Regions from separate parts of the Methylobacterium sp. CM6247 genome, predicted to be linked through region 2. Evidence: predicted binding sites of a transcription regulator. Region 2 holds the regulator's gene; the other holds the start of a gene.
What was found. The regulator PhoB, encoded in region 2, activates phosphate uptake and scavenging genes when phosphate is short. The targets are predictions, from matches to a motif close to TGTCATNNANCTGTCAT.

Region 1 (4,400 bases), 1.3 Mb from region 2:
CTGGCTGTCGAACCGGCCAAAATGATGCCAGCCCCCCAGCGTCACCGTGCCGGGATCGCCCTCATCACCCTGCGCGATGTTGTACGCATAGGCAGCTTCCGCGATGACGAGGGCGGGATCGCTGGTGCGGAAATTCGTGCCGGTGCGGTTGCGGCGCTGAGGATCGAGATCGCTGGGGTAAGGCCCTGCCGGATCGCCGTCGAAGACGCCGACCTGCAGCGAGAAATTCTGGTTCGGGACGTATTTCGCCCGGATCGCCGGCACCGCCAGCGGGTAGATCGGACCGCCGCTCGGCAGCACCTCCGCCATGATGTTGGGCCAGCCGAAGGTGGAATTGATGAACAGCGTGCCGGTCTGAGTCACTGCGAATTCGGGATCGGCCGCGATCTGACCGACCTTCAATCCGAACTGTCCGTCGAACAGCTTCTGTTCCAGCCAGATTTCGTACAGCCGCGAAGAGGGCAGTGCCTCGATGGCGCTCACGGTGATGAAATTGTTGACGTAGTAGCGCGACAGGCCGGTGCCGTGGATGAGGTAGAGATTGGTGTGGAAGGTCGCCCCTTGCCAACCTGCCAGCTTCTCGAGGTCGGCATCGAACTGGATATCCAGGCGCCCTTCGACGATCGCACCGCGCCGTACACCGCCCGTCGCGTTGCCGAAGCTCTCACCGATATAGGTGAGGCTGTACTCGATGCCTTTGGTCTTCAGAAAGGAACGCAGGCCATAGGGGGCGCCATACGGGCCGAGCTGGTCCTGTATCGAGGTGTTGAGGTTGGCCGAAGGCTTGGCCGAGGTCACCGACTGCGCCACCGACGTCTGCGGATCGCCGCCGGCACCGCGCGGTGAGCCGATATCGAGCCCCTCCAGCGCCAGACGCGCCTGCCGTGCCGCAATCTCGGCAGCGGTCTGGGCGTGGGCGCCAGACACGGCAAGGCCGGACATCAGGGCTGCGACGGTCGCAAGAGGAAACGAGCGGAGCATCATTCCTCGGAAAAGCGTGTCCCAGGGCGACCGACCCCCGCTCGCGCTCTATCATGCAGAGCGTGACAGAGCTGTAACCGATACGAGGGAGCGATGTGGCCGCAGGAATTCCCTATCCCGGTGTGTCGCGCTTCCCACATCCGCTTCAGAGCAGTGCTCTGTGAGGAGCGCCTTACTTGCCGGTCCAGTTCGGCGGGCGCTTGGCCAGGAACGCCTCCATGCCCTCGCGGAAATCGGCGCTTGTGTAGCACATGAGGATGAGATCGTCGTCGGGCCGTTCCGATGCCTCCTCCTCGGCGGCGAGGCGGCGCAGACCTTCCTTCGTGGCGCGCAGGGTCAGCGGTGCATGGCCGGCAAGCTGCGTCGCGAGTTCCGTCGCCCTGGCGGCGAGAGCGGCGGCATCTTCCACGACTTCGCCGACGAGACCGGCCGAAAGCGCCTCCTCCGCGCCGAACAACCGAGCGGTGAAGATCATGTCCTTCACCCGTGCGGGACCGATGAGGCCGGACAGGCGCTGAAGGTTCGACATGGACAGGCAATTGCCGAGCGTCCGCGCAATGGGAAAGCCGAACCGGGCATCGCGTGTGGCGATGCGTAGGTCGCAGGAAGCCGCGATGGCGGCACCGCCGCCGGTACAAGCGCCAGCGACAGCGGCGATGACCGGCACGCGCAGACGCTCGAGCGTGCCGAGGACCTTGTCCATGAAGCGCTCGTATCCAAGGGCGTCCTCCGGGCTGGAGAAGTCCCGGAACTGGGCGATATCGGTGCCGGCGGCGAAGGCCTTCTCACCGGCGCCGGTAATGACGAGAACCTTGATCCGTTCGTCTGACTCGATCCGCCCGCACAGGTCGATGAGGCCCTGATACATCGCGAAGGTCAGGGCGTTTCGTGCCTGTGGCCGGTTGAGGACGATGCGGGCGATGCCGGCATCGTCGGTTTCGAACAGGATCTCGTCGGTGGCGCTCATGCGGGGTTCCCATGCCGGACCGGCCGTTCATCGGCCTCTTCGACACAGGTCTTGCCCATCCGTGCCGCTTTGGGCAACCGCAGGGAGACCGGACAGGCGGCCTTCGATGCCCTCGGCTCCGATCAGAACAGCGCCGGGACGAACATATCCTGCGGAACTGGCTGGCGGGCGTAATCCTCGTGGCGCATGCGCTCGGGCAGATGCACCGGCGGGTGCTCCACGTCACCATAGGGGATCTGCGTGAGGAGATGGCTGATGCAGTTGAGGCGGGCCTTCTTCTTGTCCACGGCCTCGACCACCCACCACGGCGCCTCGGGAATGTGCGTGCGGGCGAGCATCACTTCCTTCGCCTTGGTATAATCCTCCCAACGGCGACGGGATTCGACGTCCATCGGTGAGAGCTTCCACTGTTTCAGGGGATCGTGGATGCGCATGTTGAAGCGCAGTTCCTGCTCCTGATCGGTGATTGAGAACCAGTATTTCAGCACGATGATGCCGGACCGCACCAGCATGCGCTCGAATTCCGGCGCGGACTGGAAGAACTCTTCGTACTGGTCCGGGGTGCAGAACCCCATCACGCGCTCGACGCCGGCGCGATTGTACCAGGAGCGGTCGAACAGCACGATCTCGCCGCCCGCCGGCAGATGCGCGACGTAGCGCTGGAAATACCATTGCGTGCGCTCGCGCTCGCTGGGAGCCGGAAGCGCGGCAACGCGACAGACGCGCGGATTGAGACGCTGGGTGATGCGCTTGATGGCCCCGCCCTTACCAGCCGAATCCCGCCCTTCGAAGATCACGACCACGCGGAGCTTCTGGGCCTGGACCCAATCCTGCAGACGAACCAGCTCGTGTTGGAGCCGAAACAGCTCACGGAAATAGACTCGCCGGTCCATGCTGGGCGGACGCGGGCTTGCATCGATTTCGCTAACCAGTCGCTCAAGGCGCTCGTCTTCTAGTTCCATCTCCAATTCTTCATCGAAGTCGTCGGCCATCTCTCGACGAATAGCCTCGATATCGAAAGGACGAGTCCCGGCGCGCGTGCCGTCCATAACATTGCCTTCCTGATGAATGGGAATGATCCAGGCCCTTGGATCACAACTGCATGACAGTAAGGAGACCTCCTCGGCGACGGCAACGAGCTCCCTAGAGCCTGTATTGGCCTGCCTTCTCATGCGGGATTGTCGAGGGCATTTTTGGCCGGGAGGACGGCGACGCAAGCGAGCCGTCTGGTTGCGACATCCAGGGCGTTCGGCACGTTGGCGGTGCGGGCCGCCCCAATGGCGAAGCCCACCGAAGATTCATTCAACGTCTCGGCGCTGTTCCAGCACGACATCCTTCGACAAGCTCAAGATGAGGGCAGCTCTGATCCGGCGGCTTCTCGATGGCGGGGTGGCGCGTGCCCTGGATCAAGCACCAATCCTGGCAGCGCTCGACCATGAGGCACCGTCGAATTTGGCAGAGTGCAGGCTGGACCATCTCTTTTTGCCGTCATCAAGGGCAGCCAGCGCAACGCGATCCTGCACGTTCGCTGAAGCCAGGACATGCCCTTCGGCATCGATCAACGCCACGCGTTTGTGCCCGGCCAGCTTCTGGGTGCCATCCTAGCCGCGCAGCCCTGCACGCCAATGCAGGTGACGCTTTTCTCCGGGCTACGACGAAACTTCGCGGCTACACACAACCTCTCTGTTTCAAACATTCGTCCGGTTTCGGATTTCATCCGTTCTGCGCCGCCACTCCAGACGGTGAACTATCCCCGCGTGCCCCAGCGTACGCCCATCCGGCTCGGGGCCGCCGCATCGGGGCCGATCGGGGGACCGCTCGGCCGGGCGACCGGCGGGGAGGACGGCTCTGCGGCCTCCTCCTCTGAAGCGGTGAAGGCCTCCTTCGAGAACTGGCCCGCCTTGCGGAAGGTCCAGAGGTAGCCGGGCACGATGGCGGCCATCGCGGTGGGCAGGATGCCGAGCCCGTCCAGCGTGCGGCCTTCCGCCTTGGCGGCTTCCGAGACCACGTTGTCGGTCTGGAGCAGCGTGACCTGGTCGCGGGTGAGCTTGAGGCTGTCCGGCAGCAGGCCGAGGCTCAGCGTGTCCACGGTCTCGATCACGCGGGCCTGCAGCATGGCGATGGGCTTGGGCAGGTCGACGACGAGGCGGCGGCGGCGGGTGGTCTTCAGCATGTAGCGGACGAGGCCGTCGAGGGTCTCGACCTCCGGGCCGCCGAGTTCGTAGACGCGGCCGGCCTCGGCCTGCCCGTCCACCGCGCGGGCCACGGCCTCGGCCACATCGCCGACGAAGACCGGCTGGAAGCGCGTCTCGGCTCCGGCGAGGGGGAGGACCGGGAGCACGCGGGCGAGCGACGCGAAACGGTTGAAGAAGCTGTCTCCGGGGCCGAAGACCAGGGAGGGACGCAGGACCACAGCCCGGGGCTGGGCCGCCAGCACCTTCGCCTCGCCCAG
Region 2 (4,400 bases):
GCGCTCGGAATTCACGATCGTCATCGTGACCCACAACATGCAGCAGGCCGCGCGCATCTCGCAGTTCACGGCGTTCATGTATCTTGGCGAACTGGTCGAATTCGGCCCGACGACACGGATCTTCATGAACCCCGAGAAGCGCCAGACCCAGGACTACATCACCGGCCGCTTCGGCTGAGCCCGCCGGGGCCGCGTTCCGCGGCACCGGTCCCGATCCTATGCGATGCGGGCTGCCAGGGGCGGCCTCGGTCGAGGAGTGCGAGCATGCCCAACCACATCGTCAGTTCCTACGACACGGAACTGGAAAACCTGCGCCGCTCGATTTCCGAGATGGGCGGGATCGCCGAGAAGATGATGACAGATTCCGGCAATGCCCTGGTGCGCCGGGACGTGCCCCTGGCGCAGGCTGTCATCGCCGCCGACAAGCGTCTGGACGCGATCCAGCACGAGGTCGAGGAGCGGGCGATCCTTCTCATCGCCAAGCGCCAGCCGCTGTCCATCGACCTGCGCGAGACGGTATCGGCGATCCGCGTCTCGAACGATCTTGAGCGGATCGGCGACTTGTCCAAGAACGTCGCCAAGCGTGTGGTCGCCATCGCCGATCAGATCCAGCCGCAGAAGATCGTCATCGGCGTCCAGCATATGGGCGATCTGGTGCAGGAGCAGCTGAAGGACGTCCTCGACGCCTATGGCAGCCAGGACGTGAAGGCCGCCCTCGACGTCTGGGAGCGCGACGATTCCATCGACGCCCTCTACAACTCGCTCTTCCGCGAGCTGCTGACCTACATGATGGAAGATCCGCGCAACATCTCGTTCTGCACGCATCTCCTGTTCTGCGCCAAGAACATCGAGCGGATCGGCGATCACACCACCAACATCGCCGAGACGATCCATTATCTCGTCACCGGCACGAACGAGCTCGCCGAGCGGGACCGCCCGAAGAACGACGCGTCGAACTACGCCACCGTGTCGATGCCCGCCAGCGCCTGATCGCTGCCCCTGCCGGCCGCTCCAGCACACGCTCGGCGCGGCCGTCGCGTCCATCCGGGACGGTCGCCATCACCCCGAAAACATCCGCATGAACACGCGCATCCTGATCGTCGAGGACGAGGAGGCCCTCACTCTCCTCCTCCGCTACAACTTGGAAGCGGAGGGCTTCGTCGTCGATTCCGCCGCGCGGGGCGACGAGGCCGATCTGCGCCTTCAGGAGCAGGTTCCCGATCTCGTCCTGCTCGATTGGATGATGCCCGGCCTGTCCGGCATCGAGCTGTGCCGCCGCATCCGCGCCCGGCGGGAGACCGAGCGGCTGCCGGTGATCATGCTGACGGCGCGGGGCGAGGAGGGCGACCGCATCCGCGGCCTCGGCACCGGCGCCGACGATTACATCGTCAAGCCGTTCTCGGTGCCCGAGCTGCTCGCGCGGGTGCGTGCGCTCCTGCGCCGGGCCAAGCCGACCCATGTGTCTGACCTGCTGGTGGCCGGCAATATCGAACTCGACCGGGTCAGCCACCGCATCCGCCGGCAGGGCCGCGAGATCCATCTCGGGCCCACCGAGTTCAAGCTCCTCGAATTCCTGATGCAGAGCCCCGGCCGCGTGTTCTCGCGCGAGCAGCTGCTCGACGGGGTCTGGGGCCACGACGTCTATATCGACGAGCGCACGGTGGACGTCCATGTGGGCCGCCTGCGCAAGGCGATCAACCGTCCGCGCCAGAGCGACCCGATCCGCACCGTGCGCGGCTCCGGCTATTCCTTCGACGAGATGTTCTCCACGGACGAGTGAGGCCACGGCCGGCTTCGCGCCGCTCCGTCCGGAACGAGCGTCCCCATCGTGACGATGGCGGGTCGCCTTGCCCGCGGGCGATCCTCGCGAACCGATGCCATTCCGGCCGCCACGAGATATCGCGTTCGATCTCGGACGTCTGTCCGTTCCGGCATGTGCTCGCCCCCGGAGGGGGCAGGCATTCACCCATCTGGCTGGCAGCATGAGCCCTTCTTCCCTTCCAGGGGAGGGGGAACGATCGCGCCTGTCGAATCCTCCTGGATAGAGGGAGCTGCCATCGGGCAGATGTCTGAATCCGTCAGCCCTGGGGGAGGAGATCCGACGTTTGGTGCCCGCTGCCGGGTCTACTTTCGGCCCAACGTCGACGGACCCTGCGGCCGCCGCCATCCGCTGAGAGCGGACATTGATCATGGGCGGAAAGGACCGCTCCACTATGCGGTTTATCCGCTTTCGATGTCGCTACGTCACCTTGTCAGGTGACGTCGGGCTTCAGCACCCGCGTGTCATACCAACCGAGACGACGGTCATCGGCGGATCGCAAGGTGAGTTGAGCGACCGGAGCCCCGACTTCACGATCGACCAAGCGAGACCGGCGATCGGTCGGCCCATAGAGATGAGCCTCCCCCCATTGTCGAAGCGCGACGATGACGAGGAACAGGCCGCGCCCCTTCTCGGTCAGGACGTATTCCCGGTAGGCGGTCCCGTCCGAGGCGGGCGCCGTCTCCAGAATTCCCCGTTCGGTCAGGTCGCGAAGGCGGGTCGCCAGCATACCTTTGGCGATGCCGAGACCATTCTGGAACTCACTGAAGCGCCGAACACCGTCGAAAGCATCGCGGATGATGAGGAGCGACCACCAGTCGCCAATGACATCGAGCGCGCGCGCAACCGGGCAGCCGGCGTTCCAGAGGCTGACGCGCTTTGCCACGAAGGTACGCTCCCGTTCCAAGCTGGTCTCAATTTAGAACTGGAATGGACCGGCCACAAGTGGTCTCAAGATGAAACCAGATTGGATGTCATCGACAGGACCGCCATGCCGCACGGAAAAGATGAGCGAACCTCTACCGAGCCGGAGGGGGCCTTGCCCAGGACGACGATCCTGATTTTCGCCGTCGCCGCCGGCTTGGGCGTCGCCAACATCTACTACGCCCAGCCCCTGCTCGATGCGATGGCGCAGGAGTTCGGCATCTCGCCTGCCGCGATCGGGCTCGTGGTGACCCTGACCCAGGTCGGCTACGGGCTGGGCTTGATCTTCATCGTGCCGCTCGGCGATCTCATCGACCGCCGTCGCCTCATCCTCGGCCAGGGGCTTCTGTCGGTGCTCGCGCTGGCGGCGGTGGCCACGGCCAAGTCCGGAGCGATTCTGTTCGCCGGCATGGCGGCGGTTGGGCTGCTCGCCGTCGTGGTTCAGGTCCTGGTCGCATTCGCCGCGACGCTCGCGACACCGACCGAACGAGGTCGGGTGGTCGGTACAGTCACGAGCGGCATCGTGATCGGCATCCTGGCGGCGCGCTTCGCGGCCGGGATACTGGCCGATATCGGTGGCTGGCGAGCGGTCTACCTGGTCTCCGCGATCCTGTCGCTCGCCCTCGTCGGCCTGCTCGTGCGCGTCTTGCCACAACATCGGATCCCGGCCGGAACCGGCAGCTACGTCGCTGCACTTCGCTCGGTCCCCATCCTGTTCCTCAGCGAGCCGGTCTTGCTGGTTCGCGGTGTTCTCGCGCTTCTGATCTTTGCGTCGTTCAGCACATTCTGGACCGCGCTGGTGCTGCCGCTCAGTGCGCCGCCCTTCTCCTATTCCCATACCTGGATCGGCCTGTTCGGCCTCGTAGGCCTGGCGGGAGCGATGGCCGCAACGGGGGCCGGGCGGCTCGCGGACCGGGGCCACGGTCAATGGACGACAGGAACAACTCTCGTGCTTCTGCTCGTATCGTGGGCGCCGATTGCGCTGCTGCCGGTATCGATTCCGGCCCTGATCTTTGGCGTCGTCCTGCTCGATCTCGCCGTGCAGGCCGTTCATGTCACGAACCAGAGCCTCATCGTCTCCCTGCGTCCCGAAGCCAGCAGCCGGCTCATCGGCAGCTACATGGTGTTCTATTCAGTGGGCAGCGCCCTCGGCGCCGCTGCTGCGACGTCCATCTATGCCCGGGCTGGCTGGCCCGGCGTCTCGGCGCTCGGAGCGACGTTCAGCACTGCGGCCCTGCTCGTGTGGCTGTTCACCTTGCGCGCGGTGCGGACATGTCGAACGTAACTCGGTGATCCAACCGAAACGGCAGCTCCATCCTCGATCTTCGCGGAGAACGGCCGGTCCGCTCACCACCCATCTCGGACGCTCGGGGCGGGTACCAACCGTCAGAGTTTGACGACGACAGGGCGCGGGTAACGGAGGAGGGCGCTGGCTGCCGTCGATGCCGGTTCAGCGGTCGAAGCGGCGCATCGAACGGCTGTCCCGTTCGGCGTTGCGCCGGGTTCTGTCCTCCGCTCGGGCCCGGTCGCGCTGGACCGTCTCCATACGCCGGAGCGTCTCCGTCTGCTCGCGGTGCGCCCGCGCCAGGTCGCTCACCGCGTTCATCGCGCGCACCCGGTTCGCATCCTGTGCTCGTGCGTCGAAGGACCATGCCGC

Region 1: ppk2 (polyphosphate kinase 2) is a predicted target of PhoB. The motif match lies at 3,040-3,056, and genes of this name have one in related genera.

The regions. Positions count from the first base shown of each region.
Region 1 is NZ_JBTXKX010000003.1:775,301-779,700, reverse strand. It holds gene ACYQOP_RS04460 (carbohydrate porin) at 1-984, opposite strand, end outside; gene ACYQOP_RS04455 (enoyl-CoA hydratase/isomerase family protein) at 1,154-1,948, opposite strand; gene ppk2 (polyphosphate kinase 2) at 2,071-2,997, opposite strand; gene ACYQOP_RS04445 (hypothetical protein) at 3,117-3,254, opposite strand; gene ACYQOP_RS04440 (complex I NDUFA9 subunit family protein) at 3,696-4,400, opposite strand, start outside.
Region 2 is NZ_JBTXKX010000003.1:2,043,031-2,047,430, forward strand. It holds gene pstB (phosphate ABC transporter ATP-binding protein PstB) at 1-178, shown strand, start outside; gene phoU (phosphate signaling complex protein PhoU) at 265-990, shown strand; gene phoB (phosphate regulon transcriptional regulator PhoB) at 1,079-1,780, shown strand; gene ACYQOP_RS10435 (winged helix-turn-helix transcriptional regulator) at 2,253-2,705, opposite strand; gene ACYQOP_RS10440 (MFS transporter) at 2,811-4,028, shown strand; gene ACYQOP_RS10445 (hypothetical protein) at 4,194-4,400, opposite strand, start outside.